4 regions of the Roseovarius sp. JB2-10 genome follow, and region 1 is predicted to be linked to each of the others. Evidence: riboswitches for the same ligand, from Rfam matches in the RefSeq annotation. Region 1 holds a riboswitch; each other region holds the start of a gene.
What was found. Region 1 has a riboswitch for cobalamin ahead of ACZ1HJ_RS11750 (CbtB domain-containing protein). Riboswitches for the same ligand answer to the same signal wherever they lie in the genome.

Region 2: linked by a shared signal. The riboswitch ahead of ACZ1HJ_RS15400 (hypothetical protein) and the one ahead of ACZ1HJ_RS11750 (CbtB domain-containing protein) in region 1 are both predicted to bind cobalamin.
Region 3: linked by a shared signal. The riboswitch ahead of ACZ1HJ_RS06945 (energy-coupling factor ABC transporter permease) and the one ahead of ACZ1HJ_RS11750 (CbtB domain-containing protein) in region 1 are both predicted to bind cobalamin.
Region 4: linked by a shared signal. The riboswitch ahead of ACZ1HJ_RS07010 (DUF1636 family protein) and the one ahead of ACZ1HJ_RS11750 (CbtB domain-containing protein) in region 1 are both predicted to bind cobalamin.

The regions. Positions count from the first base shown of each region.
Region 1 covers NZ_CM146337.1:2,340,609-2,344,357, reverse strand. The annotation lists gene ACZ1HJ_RS11765 (DUF1636 family protein) at 1-147, shown strand, start outside; gene ACZ1HJ_RS11760 (hypothetical protein) at 144-620, opposite strand; gene ACZ1HJ_RS11755 (CbtA family protein) at 649-1,350, opposite strand; gene ACZ1HJ_RS11750 (CbtB domain-containing protein) at 1,355-1,525, opposite strand; cobalamin riboswitch at 1,556-1,757, opposite strand; gene ACZ1HJ_RS11745 (ABC transporter ATP-binding protein) at 1,854-2,537, opposite strand; gene ACZ1HJ_RS11740 (lipoprotein-releasing ABC transporter permease subunit) at 2,530-3,749, opposite strand, start outside.
Region 2 covers NZ_CM146337.1:3,076,538-3,080,286, reverse strand. The annotation lists gene ACZ1HJ_RS15415 (aminotransferase) at 1-357, shown strand, start outside; gene ACZ1HJ_RS15410 (Mrp/NBP35 family ATP-binding protein) at 391-1,464, opposite strand; gene ACZ1HJ_RS15405 (DUF1127 domain-containing protein) at 1,713-1,934, shown strand; gene ACZ1HJ_RS15400 (hypothetical protein) at 2,172-2,435, opposite strand; cobalamin riboswitch at 2,543-2,730, opposite strand; tRNA gene ACZ1HJ_RS15395 (tRNA-Ile) at 2,830-2,906, opposite strand; gene purM (phosphoribosylformylglycinamidine cyclo-ligase) at 3,015-3,749, shown strand, end outside.
Region 3 covers NZ_CM146337.1:1,395,016-1,398,764, reverse strand. The annotation lists gene ACZ1HJ_RS06955 (cobyrinate a,c-diamide synthase) at 1-1,225, shown strand, start outside; gene cobA (uroporphyrinogen-III C-methyltransferase) at 1,222-1,947, shown strand; cobalamin riboswitch at 1,965-2,176, shown strand; gene ACZ1HJ_RS06945 (energy-coupling factor ABC transporter permease) at 2,250-2,927, shown strand; gene cobF (precorrin-6A synthase (deacetylating)) at 2,990-3,745, shown strand.
Region 4 covers NZ_CM146337.1:1,408,205-1,411,953, reverse strand. The annotation lists gene parE (DNA topoisomerase IV subunit B) at 1-229, shown strand, start outside; gene ACZ1HJ_RS07020 (DUF4145 domain-containing protein) at 222-926, shown strand; gene cobO (cob(I)yrinic acid a,c-diamide adenosyltransferase) at 1,198-1,818, opposite strand; cobalamin riboswitch at 1,855-2,076, shown strand; gene ACZ1HJ_RS07010 (DUF1636 family protein) at 2,163-2,543, shown strand; gene cobW (cobalamin biosynthesis protein CobW) at 2,548-3,582, shown strand; gene cobN (cobaltochelatase subunit CobN) at 3,586-3,749, shown strand, end outside.

The DNA of each region.
Region 1 (3,749 bases):
GTTGATCCCGCAGCGGATCAGAAAGATGTGATCAACACGCTGAAGGCCTATATCGACAGCCCGCGTGGTTGGATCGAAGACGCTCGTCCCTGTGGACGCCTGCGACACTGCCTTATCGGGCGCGTGCCGGCGTTGGATACGGACTAGTTTTTCAGGTCCACCACCTGTTCCAGCAGCCTATCACCCACGGCCAGCGGCCGGTGATCGTTGGAATTCAACGTGACTTTCACCTCAACATCGCCCTCGGGCAACTGACCTATATGCATCCAAGGGCCGTAGAGCCGTGCGAGTTTATCGCCGTTGATATAGACATGGGCGTGGCCTTCGCCATCCACATGATCAAGGCCGGCCCGGTCAGGGGCAAACCGAAAATTGCGCGGCATCACATGCAGGTTCCAGCCCAATACGGGATCAGCTGATATCTCGACCGCGAACTCGGGCGCATCGGGGCCCGCCGGCACAGAGAGCAGCATATCATGCGCGCTATGGTCCATGCCGCCACTGACATGCATGTCGTGATCGTGGCCATCCAGCGTGATGCCATTGCCAGCGGCAACCGTAAAACCGATGCCTCCGCCAAAAACCAACCCGATGATCAACAGAACGATTGAACGGTCCATGGTCGCCTTTCCGAAATGCACTGCCGTGTCAGGCGTTCTGGGTCATGCCTTCTGCCGCTGGATCGCGGGACCAGAAATAGCCCGCACAACAGCCCAAGATGATCCATGCCGCCATCCCAACGCCGTAGGCACGCGCCGCAAAATGCGCCCCAATTTCCGTGGGTACAGGGCCGGTGAAGACATCAGGCTCTGGCGCGCCAATCAGATGTGGGGCCAGAAGCAAAACGACAGCAACACCCCAGGCCAGCCAGCCACGTCCAAAGGCAATGAGCCACATAGCGACGCCTGCCGTGGCCACGGTTGCCAACCACCAGATTTGCCGTGCGTTTACATCCGCGGCGGCAACACCGGGCACTTCGGGTGCCAGAGAAAAGCCCGGCGCAAAGTGCACCGCCACAAAACCGGCCAGACCCCAAAGCAATCCCGTGCGGCCGTTGATGACAGCGCCACGGTCCTGCGCCTGAGACATCAGCGACACCAGCATCAGAGCATAACCGGAATAGATCAACATGCTGAAGATGATGCTTAAACCATCGCGCAACATGTCCATGCCACCCAGATCGGGATGTGCAGAAACCGTCGACGTCGCGCCGAAATGCACAAGCTCACCACTTTCATAAAGCTCGGCGTGCAACAGGACGGGTTGAACGAAGACAAGCTGCAGCAGGGCGGCAATCAGCCCCGCGGCAGCACCAGCAAACAACGCGCTGGTCAGTATGCGCGTAAACACGTGCTTAGTGGCAGGGGAAGCCGGTCGCGTGACGCACGTCATGTGCGGCCGCGTGCAGCGTCTCAGCCTGTGCAAGGCCTGTAACAGCAACAACCGCGAAGCCAAGGAAGGCTGCGAAAACGGCGGCGCCGAGGCCTGATTTGGTCTTTGTTACTGAAGCAGTGACAGCGTTCATCTCATTTTCCTTTCCGTCGCACCCGACGGGTTTAGTGGTCCCAGACCGGCAGGTCTCCTGGCTTACGGGTCGATGCATAGGCTGGCCTTCCCGGATTTCTCCAGTGGCGTTTTCAGCCCTGCTCACCGCTCACAGTTGCGGGGGCAGCCGCAGAGTCGGACGGATCCTCACTGCATTCCCTTTTACCCTCACCCCAGTATTGACGCGAAGGACCGGCCTTATCTCAGTGCCAGAAACATAGAGGCGCGGTCAATACGCATATTGCATCCGGCACCGGATCACGGATCGATTTTAACCTTTTGGCGGGGTAATCCGCGCGCTTCGCGCATCAGGCACGCACCAAAGCGCCCTTATCCAAACGCACCACGCGGTCCATTCGGGCAGCAAGTTCCATGTTATGCGTCGCAATCAGGGCGGCCAATCCCGTGTCCCGAACCAACTCTACAAGTGCCGCGAAAACCTGATCTGACGTCGCCGGATCAAGATTTCCCGTCGGTTCATCCGCAAGGAGCAACCGCGGCTGATTGGCAAGGGCCCGGCAAAACGCCACGCGCTGCTGTTCCCCGCCGGACATTGCTGAGGGTCTGTGACCCGCCCGTTCGGCCACACCCACCCTGGTCAGCAAATCCCGTGCGCGGTCCTCGGCAACACCACGCGCCACACCGTTGGCCAGTTGAGGCAGGACGATGTTTTCAAGCGCCGAGAATTCCGGCAGCAGATGGTGGAACTGATAGACAAACCCAACATCCCGGCGGCGCGCCACGGTCCGGCGCCGATCGCTCAGCCCCGTCATATCCGTACCCGCAATCTGCACCTGACCGGCATCGGCCGTGTCCAGCAGACCGGCAATATGCAACAAGGTCGATTTGCCTGCGCCCGACGGCGCGACCAATGCCACCATCTCACCGGCTTCGACCTCAAGCTGCACATCCTTCAGCACCTGAACGGCATTGGATTTGCCCGCGTTATAGGTCTTCTCAACACCTGCGAGACGCAGCATCACATCACTCATAGCGCAACGCCTCAACCGGGTTCATCCGGGCCGCGCGCCGCGCCGGGAAAATCGTGACGACAAAGGACAACCCGAGCGACAAGGCCACCGCCGAGAGCACATCCCGGGCGTTTAATTGCGCTGGCAGATGATAGATGCCGCGGATCGATGGATCCCATGCCTGCCCCCCCGACATCATGTTAACCACTGAAAAGATCGGATCGATGTAGACGGCAAACAGGCATCCCAGGATCACGCCAAAGAGTGTGCCGATCATGCCCGTGAACGCACCGCAAATGAAAAACACCCGCAAGATCGATCCTTCTGTCAGGCCCATCGTGCGCAGAATCCCGATGTCGCGGCCTTTGTTTTTGACCAGCATGATCAACCCGCTGGTGATGTTCATCGCCGCAATCAGCACAAGAATGGACAGGATGATGAACATCACGTTGTCCTCGATATCCAATGCCCGCAGAAACCCGCCACTGGCGTCCCGCCATGTCCAAAGCTGGCTCGTTTCACCCGCCGCGCGCAGCAGCGACACCGCGAGATCATCGACCCGGTCCGGATCGGTGGTCATCACTTCCAATTCATCGGCGCGCCCTTCGCGGTTGAAAAAGCTCTGCGCCTCGGCAAATGGCATGTAGATGCGGGTGCGATCGATGTCGTACCGCCCGGCCGAAAAAATATATCCGACATCATAGTTTTTGACCCGGGGCGTCGCGCCCAGGGGCGATTTTACACCGCCGGGCAGGATCAGTTTGATGCGATCTCCCACAGCAAGGCCCAACTCACGCGCCACGCCCGAACCGATGGCCACGGTAGCTTCCTGCGTGTCGGGAATGGGGCCAAAGCTGTTGATGTCACCAATGCCGGTGTCGGGATTGGCGATGCGGGGAATGGTTTTCAAATTCTCAAGCGTGATGCCAAAGACCTGGACGCCGGCATTGCGATCTCGCGAATTGGCCATCACCTGCCCTTTGACAAGTGGTGCAACCCGGGTGACGCCCGGCACCGCGCGCACACGTTCGGCCATTGCGTCGTAGTCTTTGAGCGTCCGGTCGATGCGACCGGTTTGATCATCCACGATCCCCGCATTGTAGACCGTCACATGCGCATTGGCTCCCAGAATGGTGTCAACGAACTCCGCCCGGAAGCCTGAGCGGACAGCCAGCGTAGCAATCAGCGCAAACACCGCAAGCGTGATGCCAATCAAACTGATCCATGTCATCA
Region 2 (3,749 bases), 740 kb from region 1:
AACATCGAGATCATGGAAAACGAGAAAATTCTGGAACATGTGCGGGCTGTCACGCCGCATTTCCAGGCCCGTCTGCAGGCGTTGAAACGCTTTGGCATTATCGGCGATGTGCGCGGAATGGGCCTTCTGGGCTGTATCGAGGGCAAGCCGGAGAAAAGTGGCAGCGGTCTTGAGGCGGAGCGGAAACTGGGCGAATTGCTGGACGAAGCCTGTGAGGAAATGGGGCTGCTGGTGCGGCCTTTGATCAATATGGCCGTGTTTTCACCGCCTCTGGTGATCACAATCGCGCAGATCGATGAGATGTTCGACATTCTGGAGCGCGCGATCGAGACGGTGACGGAGGCGTTGGGCGAGTGATCACGGCACATCTGTCCGCACATTGACCGCGCCTCAGACGATGCCGCCATCCATCAGGCGCGAGGCCAATACGGCATATGCTTCGGCCATGGGGCCATCTCCCGCCGCGATTGGTGTGCCGCTGTCGCCCGCCAATCGTGTGTCCAGATCAATCGGCAACGCGCCCAGAAACGGCAAGCCCAGGCGCTTGGCCTCGTCGGACACGCCGCCATGGCCGAAAATCTGTGCTTCATGTCCGCACTTGGGACAGTGGAAGGTCGACATGTTTTCAATCAACCCCAGCACCGGTGTTTTGAGGGTGTTGAACATGTCCATGGCCTTGCGCGCATCGATCAGTGCCACGTCTTGCGGGGTTGATACGATGATGGCGCCGGAGGGTTCTGCCTTTTGACAAAGCGTCAATTGAACATCCCCGGTGCCGGGTGGCAGATCAACGATCAGCACATCCAGATCGCCCCAATTGACCTGACTGATCATCTGTTGCAACGCGCCCATCAACATCGGACCGCGCCAGACAACGGCTTTGTCGGCCTCCAGCATCAGGCCGATCGACATCATCGTCACGCCGTGGGCTTTCAGCGGCTCGATGATCTTGCCATCCGGGCTGGCGGGCCGTTGCGACACGCCCATCATGCGCGGCTGGCTTGGCCCGTAGATATCAGCATCAAGCAGTCCAACGCGCCGCCCGGCGCGGGCAAGTGCGACGGCCAGATTGCTGGAAACGGTTGATTTGCCCACGCCGCCCTTGCCGGAACCGATGGCCAGGATAGAGGCCACGCTGGCGGGTTTGAGTGGTGTGGATTGCGGCTTGGGGTGCCCGCCAATCTTGAGGCTGGGTGGCGCGGGCGCGGCGGGGGCCGGGCCATGGGCGGTCAGGGCAACGCTGACGGTGTCAACACCCTCCATGTCCAGCACAGCGCGTTCAGCCGCCGCGCGCAGCGGCTCCATTTGGGCGGCAATCTCCGGGCTGGGGGCTTCGATCACAAACCGGACATCCGCGCCATCGATATGGAGTGCACGGATCATATCGCGCGACACCAGGTTGCCGCCACCGGGCAGTTCAAACTGCGACAGGCGGGATTTTATGTCGTCAACGCTGCGTGGCATCGCGCCCTCCCTCAAGCTCTGTGCCATAGGTGACAGGTTTGCGGCAAAGGGCAAGGCCTCGCACCACGTTAACCATAATATTGAGCAAAAATATGACGTTAGGGAAGGGTGAGCCATGCAATTGCTGCATGGCAGCATTGATTTGGTCAGGGGTTGTGCACCTGCAGCAAGAGCTTATTTAGGCGTCAACGGAAGCGATGAGGCCCATCGGGTGGTCGCATGAACAGAAGACGCAAGGAATAGAAGAGATGGCTTTTGCACATCAAAATCGTTCGGCCACCAGCGGCCTGAAATTGGACATGAGCGCCGCGATCCACGCGCTCATCACCCGTGCTCAGAATTACCGGGCGTACCATCGGACCATCGATGAGCTCTCGGTTCTGACAAACAAAGAATTGGCCGATCTGGGCCTCAGCCGGTCGGAAATCCGACGCGCGGCGCATGAGGTTGTGTACGGCACACACGGCTAAGGCGGCGTGACGCGATCGGGTGTCCTCGTCTCCTCCTCCCTGAGGGCATCTGACAGCGGCGGCAATCTCCTCTCCTCCCTCGGAGATTGCCGCCGACTAAAATACCGGCCCGGTGGGCCAACCTGAGATTACGAATGATCTCCTCCTCCCAGGGGTCAAACGTAGATAGAACGGCGGCGTCTCCTCCTCCCTGGACGCCGTCGTTTTTCTTTTTAAACAACAATTTAGGGCGCGTGCCTAATGCACGGTGCGGGTGCGTCGGCGTCCGGGTCTGGCGCAGGCAATCGTGGCTTCGCGCAGATATCCGACAAAAGCGCGCGCGGCGTCGCTGCTGGCGTTTCGGGCGGCGGGGCTGGCCAAGGCCGTCTGTGCCGCTTCGGGTGTGCCACCATCCTTGGCGCAAAAGGCCCATTCCAGAAACCCAAGCCGCGCGGCGGATGTGGCATCCGGTCCCGTGGCGTCCATGGTCTCCAACCCGTTGAGAATGCGGGATATACTCATCGTCTTCAACTCCCTGACCACACCCCGGGTCAGATGGGGCGGAAGAAGAGAAGGCACGGATTGCGGGTGGCACTTGGCCTTGGCAACCGTTCCCACCGCCCTCCGCGGATTAACGTTTGTCCAAGGCTGGTTTCCGGACTTGGCGGGTTTCGGATGCAGCGCCTTCCCAGACCGATCTGGCCCAGTGGCGGTTGCCGCATCCCCCATCCTTACCGTTGCGGGGGCAGCGCCGGAATTGCACCGGCTTCCCAATTCTCCACCCCAAAAGGGCGGCACCATGGACCTCAACACTGACCTATAAAATTTTCGATCTCAAGAAGAATATTGAGGGGATGTTTTTCACGCGCTATCCGCGGCCAACCAAGGGCGGATAACGGCACGAGACGGTGAAAGGTGGTAGGCCCGGAGGGACTCGAACCCCCAACCAAAGCGTTATGAGCGCTCTGCTCTAACCAATTGAGCTACAGGCCCGACCTGAGGCCCGGGATACGCACGCGCGCGGGGGGCGTCAAGGCTTTGACGATTGCACCGCGCGGGCGATTGGTCTAACTGGCGGGCACGTGCAAACGGAGGGGCCCCATGAGCCAGACAAAGAACGGTGTGACCTATGCCGATGCCGGTGTGGATATCGATGCAGGCAACGCGCTCGTGGACCGGATCAAACCTGCGGCCAAGCGGACGGTGCGGCCGGGTGTGATGGCGGGGCTTGGCGGGTTTGGCGCGCTCTTTGATCTCAAAGGCGCGGGTTATGTCGATCCGATCCTTGTGGCGGCCACGGATGGTGTTGGCACCAAGCTTCGGATCGCGATTGATACCGGTAATGTCGACGGTGTGGGCATCGATCTGGTGGCGATGTGCGTCAACGATCTGGTCTGTCAGGGGGCTGAGCCGCTTTTCTTCCTCGACTACTTCGCGACCGGCAAGCTCGATACCGAGAGTGCCGCGCGGATCATCGAAGGCATTGCCGAAGGCTGCGTGCGCTCGGGCTGTGCGCTGATCGGCGGTGAGACGGCGGAAATGCCGGGCATGTACCCGGATGGGGATTTTGATCTGGCCGGGTTTTCCGTGGGCGCGATGGAGCGCGGTAGCGATCTGCCCGCAGGCGTGGCTGTGCGCGATGTGCTCCTGGGGCTGGCCAGTGATGGCGTGCATTCCAACGGTTATAGCCTGGTGCGCAAACTGGTTGAGATGTCGGGCCTTGGGTGGGACGCCGATTGCCCCTGGGCCGAGGGCACATTGGGTGCGGCCTTGCTGACGCCCACGCGGCTTTATGTGAAACAGGCATTGGCGGCGGTCAGGGCAGGGGGCGTGCAT
Region 3 (3,749 bases), 950 kb from region 1:
AAAACGTGGCGTCACCGTGCAGCCCTTCAAAAGCGGGCCGGATTACATTGACCCGGCCTTTCATCTGGCCGCATCCGGTCGGCCATCTTACAACCTCGATAGCTGGTCCATGACCCCCGATCTGCTCGGGCATCTTGTTGGTGCGGCTTCCGGCGCTGATCTGGCCCTTGCCGAAGGTTCTATGGGGCTCTTTGACGGCGTGGCTGTGCCCGGTGAAACCGGTAGCGGTGCCAGCGCGGACATTTCTGCCATGGCCGGGTGGCCCGTCATCCTGATCCTCGATGTGTCCGGGCAAGCGCAATCTGCAGCCGCGACAGCACTCGGGTTCGCCAGTATGCGACCCGATGTGCCCCTTGCCGGTGTGGTGCTGAACCGCGTGGCAAGCCCCCGCCACGAAACGCTCTTGCGCGCCGGCATGGAGCAGGTGGGCGTACGTGTTCTGGGCGCGCTGCCCCGTCGTGGTGCTGTCGAACTGCCCGAGCGACATCTGGGCCTTATTCAGGCGGAAGAGCAGCCGGAATTGCAGGCGCTTTTGGACGAAGCGGGCGCGTTTATCAGTGAAAACCTGGATCTTGATGCCTTGTTGCAAGCGGCAGGTGAGACGCGGCTTGGCCAAGGTCAAAAACAGCAATCACAACCGCCCGGACAACGTGTTGCACTGGCGCGCGATGCAGCATTTTCCTTTGTTTATCCGCACCTTCTGGACAGTTGGCGCACAGCTGGCGCGGAAATCCTGCCGTTTTCACCCCTAGCGGATGAAGCGCCGGATGACAGCGCAGATATCTGCTGGTTGCCCGGTGGATATCCTGAATTGCATGCCGGAAAACTGGCCGCCGCGGCGCATTTCCGTTCAAGCCTTCGAGACTTCGCCGCAACCCGACCTGTGCACGGCGAATGCGGTGGCTACATGGCGATGGGTGCTGGTTTGGTCGACAAAGACGGTGTTCGCCATGAAATGGCTGGTTTGCTGGGCCTTGAGACGTCCTATGAGAAGCGGAAAATGCATTTGGGCTATCGTCAGGCCACGTTGCACGCGCCGATGCTCGGACATGAAAAGGGCGCGCGGTTGCGGGGGCACGAATTTCACTATTCGACCATACTTGCACAACCGGATACGCCGCTTGCATTGGTGTCGGACTCCAACGGCTTGGAAGTCCCGGAAACAGGTTCGTGCCGGGGCAACGCAACCGGCACTTTCTTTCACATGATCGCCCGCGCCACATGAGCGGATTCGTCTCTTTCGTCTCCTCGGGTCCTGGCGATCCGGAGTTGCTGACGGTCAAAGCCGTCAAACGGTTGGAAGAGGCCGATGCGGTACTTTTTGACGATCTCTCCTCCGGGCCTATCCTGTCACACGCGCGCGACGACGCCGATTTGATCGGCGTAGGCAAACGCGCCGGACGCAACTCGCCCAAACAGGAACATGTCAGTCGCTTGTTGGTGGATCATGCCACCGCTGGATTACATATCGTACGTCTCAAATCCGGGGATGCAGGTGTGTTCGGGCGACTGGAGGAAGAAATTGTAGCCCTACGACAAGCGGGCATCGCGTTCGAAATTATCCCGGGTGTCACATCGGCATCTGCGGCGGCGGCGGCGGCGGCCATCCCTTTAACGCGCCGTTTGACAGCCCGTCGCTTGCAATTCGTGACGGGTCACGACGTGACCGGCCAATTGCCTGACGGCTTGAACATGGCTGCTCTGGCTGACCCGCTGGCCACAACGGTCGTTTATATGGGGCGGCGCACATTCACACAAATGGCCAAACTGTTGATCGAGGCCGGATTGCCACCGAATACACCCGCGCTCTTGGCCGAAGCCGTTACAACCCCTGAACAGGTGTTGAGCCGACACACAATTGCCAGTCTGTCGGAGACACTGACTGAAGCGTCGGGAACCGCCCCTGCCCTTATTTTATATGGCCCACTTGCCGATGAGCAGGATTGACAGCACTGTCTGTCGTATGAGACGCAAGCGGTGACGGTCCCGATCAAGCGCCAAGCGCTCGGGGTAAAAGGGAACACGGTGCGGTGTAGCCAAAAGGCGCCAAATCCGTGACTGCCCCCGCAACTGTAAACGGCGAGCAGACCGCAATGCCACTGAACCAATGGTTTGGGAAGGCGCGGCACGCATCGACCCGTGAAGTCAGGAGACCTGCCGTCGCGGGGCACGCCCCAACACAACCCGCCCCAAAGAGGGCTAAATCGTCATTTCATGGCCGTCGGGGAAGACGGCAAGGAGATCAAAACATGCATATTGAACCCGGTATCGTCGTCGGCGCCAAACTCGCGCTGTCCTATGCAACTGCCGCAGGCGCGGTCGGCGTCAGCGCAAAACTGGCGTGGGACGCGCTGCGCGACAGCAGCGCGCTGTCATTTGTGGGACGGATTGCAATCGCCAGCGCACTCACATTCGTTTTCTTCCAGGTACTGCCGCACTATCCCGTGGGCGTCAGTGAGGTACACTTTATTCTCGGCTCCACGCTGTTCTTGCTGTTGGGCGCTGCGCCCGCGGCCTTTGGACTGGCTCTTGGCCTGCTGGCACAAGGTGTGTTTTTCGCCCCGGCGGATTTGCCTCAGTATTTCATCAATGTGACGACACTGTTGGTGCCTCTATTCGCCGTGCAGGCATTGGCAAAACGTCTGATCGCCCCTGACACAGCCTATGTGGATCTGACATACGGACAAACCTTGGCGCTTTCGACCGCGTATCAAGGTGGTGTTGTAGCATGGGTGGCCTTCTGGGCACTTTATGGGCAGGGTTTTGGTGCCGAAACTCTCGCATCCGTCGGCGCGTTTGGCGGGGCTTACATGCTGGTTGTTCTGATTGAACCATTGGTCGACCTTGCCATTCTAGCCGGTGCGAAATCCGCGCGTGATTTGACAAAGAGCGGTCTCTTCAATCAGCGCCTGCATCAACCGGGTTAACCCCGTACACGAAGACGTGGCCTTGCGGTGTGCGGGGTCACGACTTGAATTTTGAGGTCTCGATGATTGCGCTTTCACTGATCGGTATCGGAACAGGCAACCCGCAGCATGTGACCCTTCAGGCGATTGATGCGTTGAATGCATGTGACGTCATTCTCATTCCACACAAAGGCGCACAAAAGGATGACCTTGCCGAGGCAAGGCGCCAAATCTGCGCGCAGGTTCTCAAACCCGATGGTCCTGTCATCCGCGAGTTTGATTTGCCGGTGCGCGATGCGAAAAACCCCGATTACCATGCCGGCGTGCATGATTGGCATGATGCGATTGCCTCGGTTTGGGCTGCCGAACTGATTGCTGGTTTGCCCAACGGTGGGCGCGCTGGATTTTTGGTCTGGGGCGATCCATCGCTCTATGACAGTACGTTGCGCATCGTCGACCGGTTGCGTTCGCAGATTTCGATCACTTTGAATGTGGTGCCGGGCATCACGTCCATTCAGGCGATGACAGCAAGCCATGCGATCCCATTGAACACAATCGGCGCGCCGGTCACAATCTCAACCGGTCGCCAATTGCGCGACAATGGGTGGCCTGCAGATACGGAAACACTGGTGGTCATGCTTGACGGCGGATGTGCCTTTCAAACGCTTGCGCCCGACGCCTTTTACATCTGGTGGACGGCCTATGCGGGTATGCCGCAGGAAATTTCCCTTGCCGGTCCAATTGCCGACGTGATGGAAGAAATCATGGAAACCCGTGCAGCGGCGCAAAAGCGTCATGGATGGATCATGGATATCTACATGCTACGGCGCAAAACGTAGAGGG
Region 4 (3,749 bases), 930 kb from region 1:
AGGCAAGATCGACGTGCAGCGGTTCAAGGGCCTGGGGGAGATGGACGCCAAGGACCTCAAGGAAACCACGATGGACCCCAAAACCCGCAAACTGATCCGTGTGACGATAGACGAGGACGAACCGGGAGAGACCGGAGACCTCGTCGAACGCCTCATGGGCAAAAAGCCCGAATTGCGGTTCCAGTATATCCAGGAGAATGCCCGGTTCGTGGAGGAGTTGGATGTATAAAGGAGCTTTTGGTGACGTTTCTTCGCGTAAAGGACCTTGTCCAAACTGCAGGGAAGAACGACGCGTAGATACACTGTTCGAAAAGATCGACAAATGGGATGGTCCAGATGTCTCGGGAGTTGATGAATATTATGTGTTTGGCTGCAGGGGCTGTGAAACTGTTTTCTTTGCTAAATCTTCCTCAGATACAGAAGATTTCGGGTACGAAATGGACTACGAAACTGGTAGGGAAGAACGAGTATATTACAAAAGGCAAGCGTATTTCCCTTCAATTCAAAGTAGGCCTATTCCGTCTTGGTCACATTTCCGTTTGGTATCCGCTGACAAAACTTTGTATGATTTGTTGCACAGCATTTACAAATGCCTGCAAAACGATATGCCAGTTTTTGCTGCAATTGGTCTTCGCACTGCCTTCGACAGAACATCTGAATTGCTAGGAGTAAACACCAAGCATTCGTTCGCCGAAAAACTCGATGCTCTTAGAAAGAGAGGACATATAAGCGATGTTCAAAAAGGATTCTTGGAAGTTTTGATCGATGCTGGAAGCGCTGCAGCACATCGAGGTTGGATGCCAAAGCCGGAACACTTGGACACTATGGTCGATATCTTGGAGAGCATCATTCGCGATCATTTCGTTTTGAAGGTCGAAACCGACAAAATTAAGAAAAGTATTCCACCAAGAAGCACCGAAAGCTAAAATTCGCGCATAGGGTTCGTGCTCTCACGCACCGCTGCCCACCCAAAGGGCATCGCCTGACCGCGGGCGGAAGCGAAGAGCCCGCCGTCGCGCCACAGGCGCGCCAGCATAGTCGGCACACCTCTGGTGTGACGGGGGCGGTCAGGCGTTGCCCGTGTCGCAAGCGCCACGGGCGTGGTGAAAACCGCGCTGATCCGACAAATCTTTAAGCCGCGCAAAGGAAAGTCCCGCGTTGGCAGGGACAACTAACAGGTTTGGCAGAAATTCCGGATCAGAATTCCACGCCCTTCTGCGCCTTGATGCCATCTCGGAACGGGTGTTTGACCACGGCCATTTCCGTGACCAGATCGGCGATCTCAATCAGTGGCTCAGCGGCATTCCGACCGGTCAGGACAACATGGGTCATCTCGGGCTTCTCGGTCTGCAGGAATTCCACCACCTCAGCGATATCCAAGTATTCATACCGGATGGCGATGTTGATCTCATCCAGCAGCACCATGCGGATGTCCGGATTGCGGATCAGCTCCTTGGCCTTTTCCCAGCCCTTTTGTGCCGCCGCGATGTCGCGCGCCTTGTCCTGCGTCTCCCACGTAAAACCTTCGCCCATGGCGTAGAATTGGCAGAGATCGCTGAAATTCTCTTCGATCAGCGTGCGTTCGCCGGTTTGCCACGCACCCTTGATGAACTGCACCACGGCCGAGGGCATCCCATGGGCGATACAGCGCAGAATCATGCCAAACCCAGAGGATGATTTGCCCTTGCCGGGGCCGGTATGGACAATGATCAGACCCTTTTCCCCGGTCTTGTCTTCCATCATACGGTCGCGCGCGGCTTTTTTCTTGGCCATTTTCGTGGCGTGGCGGGCGTTGTCGTCGGTATCGGCATCTGACACGGCGTATCCTTTCTTGACAATAAGGGGCGCAATGCCGCAGGTGAGGCATACGTTGGTGTCTGTCTTAGGGCAGATTAAGAGGGAATGCGATACGCCTAACGACCCTTTGCGGGTTTGGGCCGAAGCGCAGCCGCCCCCGCGACCGTGACCGAAGAGGATGCCCGACCACTGGCCCAAATGGCTGGGAAGGTGGGCAAGCCGCCGGGCCCAAGCCCGAAATTCGCAAGCCGGGAGACCTACCAGCGCAGTTTTGTGACGGGCGAACGGGGTGTTTCGCGACCGGCTGTTGGATCGCCTGTCGTGCTTTCCCTGCTGGCCAGCTTCTCCCTCCTCACTTCGCCCCTATGGATGAAAGGGATGAGATGGCCGAGATTGTCGTCACCGTCTGTACCACCTGCCGCGCCGGTCAGGAGACCGACGTCGAAGGGCCGCGCCCCGGCTCGCGCCTTTACGAGGCGCTGTCGGCCGAGGATCTGCCCGAAGGTGTGCGCCTGCGCCCGGTCGAGTGCCTGTCGGCCTGCAAACGCGGCTGCTCGATGATCGTGGCCGGTGGTCCCGCACGCTGGACGTATATCTACGGCGATATGGACCCCGACGCCCACGTGCCGCAAATCGTCGAAGGCATCCGCGCCTATGCGGGCACCGAAGATGGCATCGTGCCCTGGCGCGAACGTCCCGAAGTGTTCCGCAAACAATCCATCGCCCGTATCCCCCCGCAGGAGTAACCCCATGTCTGATCTCACGAAAATTCCCGTCACTGTCGTCACCGGTTTTCTGGGGGCGGGCAAGACAACGCTGATCCGCCACCTAATGCAGAACCCGCAGGGCAAGCGCCTCGCCGTTCTGGTCAATGAATTTGGGACGGCAGGTGTCGATGGCGACATTCTGAAAACCTGCGCGGATGAAAACTGCCCGGCGGAAAATATCGTCGAGCTGGCCAATGGTTGCATCTGCTGCACCGTGGCCGATGATTTCATCCCCACGATCGAAACGCTGATGGCCCTGCCCGAGACGCCGGATCATATCCTGATCGAGACCTCCGGACTGGCGCTTCCGAAACCGCTTTTGAAAGCCTTTGACTGGCCCGCGATCCGCTCGCGCATCACCGTGGACGGCGTGATCGCATTGGCCGATGCCGAGGCTGTGGCTGCCGGCCGATTTGCGCCAGATGAACATGCGGTGCAGGCGCAGCGCGAGGCCGATGAGAGCCTTGATCACGAAACGCCCCTGTCGGAAGTGTTCGAAGACCAGATTTCCTGCGCCGATATCGTGCTTTTGTCCAAGGCCGATCTGGCTGGTGACAGCGGTCTTGAAAAGGCGCGCACCGTGATTGAGGCGGAAACGCCGCGGACCCTGCCGATCCTGCCGATGACCGATGGCGTGATCGATCCGCGTGTCATTCTGGGCCTTGGTGCCGCGGCCGAAGATGATCTGGACGCGCGTCCATCACATCATGACGGCCATGACGATCACGAGCATGATGACTTTGAAAGCGTCGTGATCGAATTGGGCGAGGTCGAGGATGCCGAAGCGTTGAAGGAGGCCATTGTGCGCCTGGCCCGCGAACAGAACATCCTGCGGGTCAAGGGCTATGTTGCGGTCAAGGACAAGCCCATGCGCCTGTTGGTTCAGGCCGTCAGCGAGCGTTTGCGCGCGCAGTTTGATCAGCCCTGGGGCGACACGCCACGTCGCTCGCAACTGGTTGTGATCGCCGAGCATGATGACATCAATCCTGACGCCATCCGTGCGGTTCTGGCCGCCTGATCCATGCATGTCGTCTTTCGCGAAAGCCACGGGTTAGAGGAGACCGACACCCCCCAGGATCTGGGCCAAAGCCCGGCTGATCTGGTGGTGCTGTCGTTTTCCGATAGTGACTTGGGCGCTTTCGCGGCGGGCTGGCATAGGGCTAGCGGCGGATTGCCGTCGCTGCG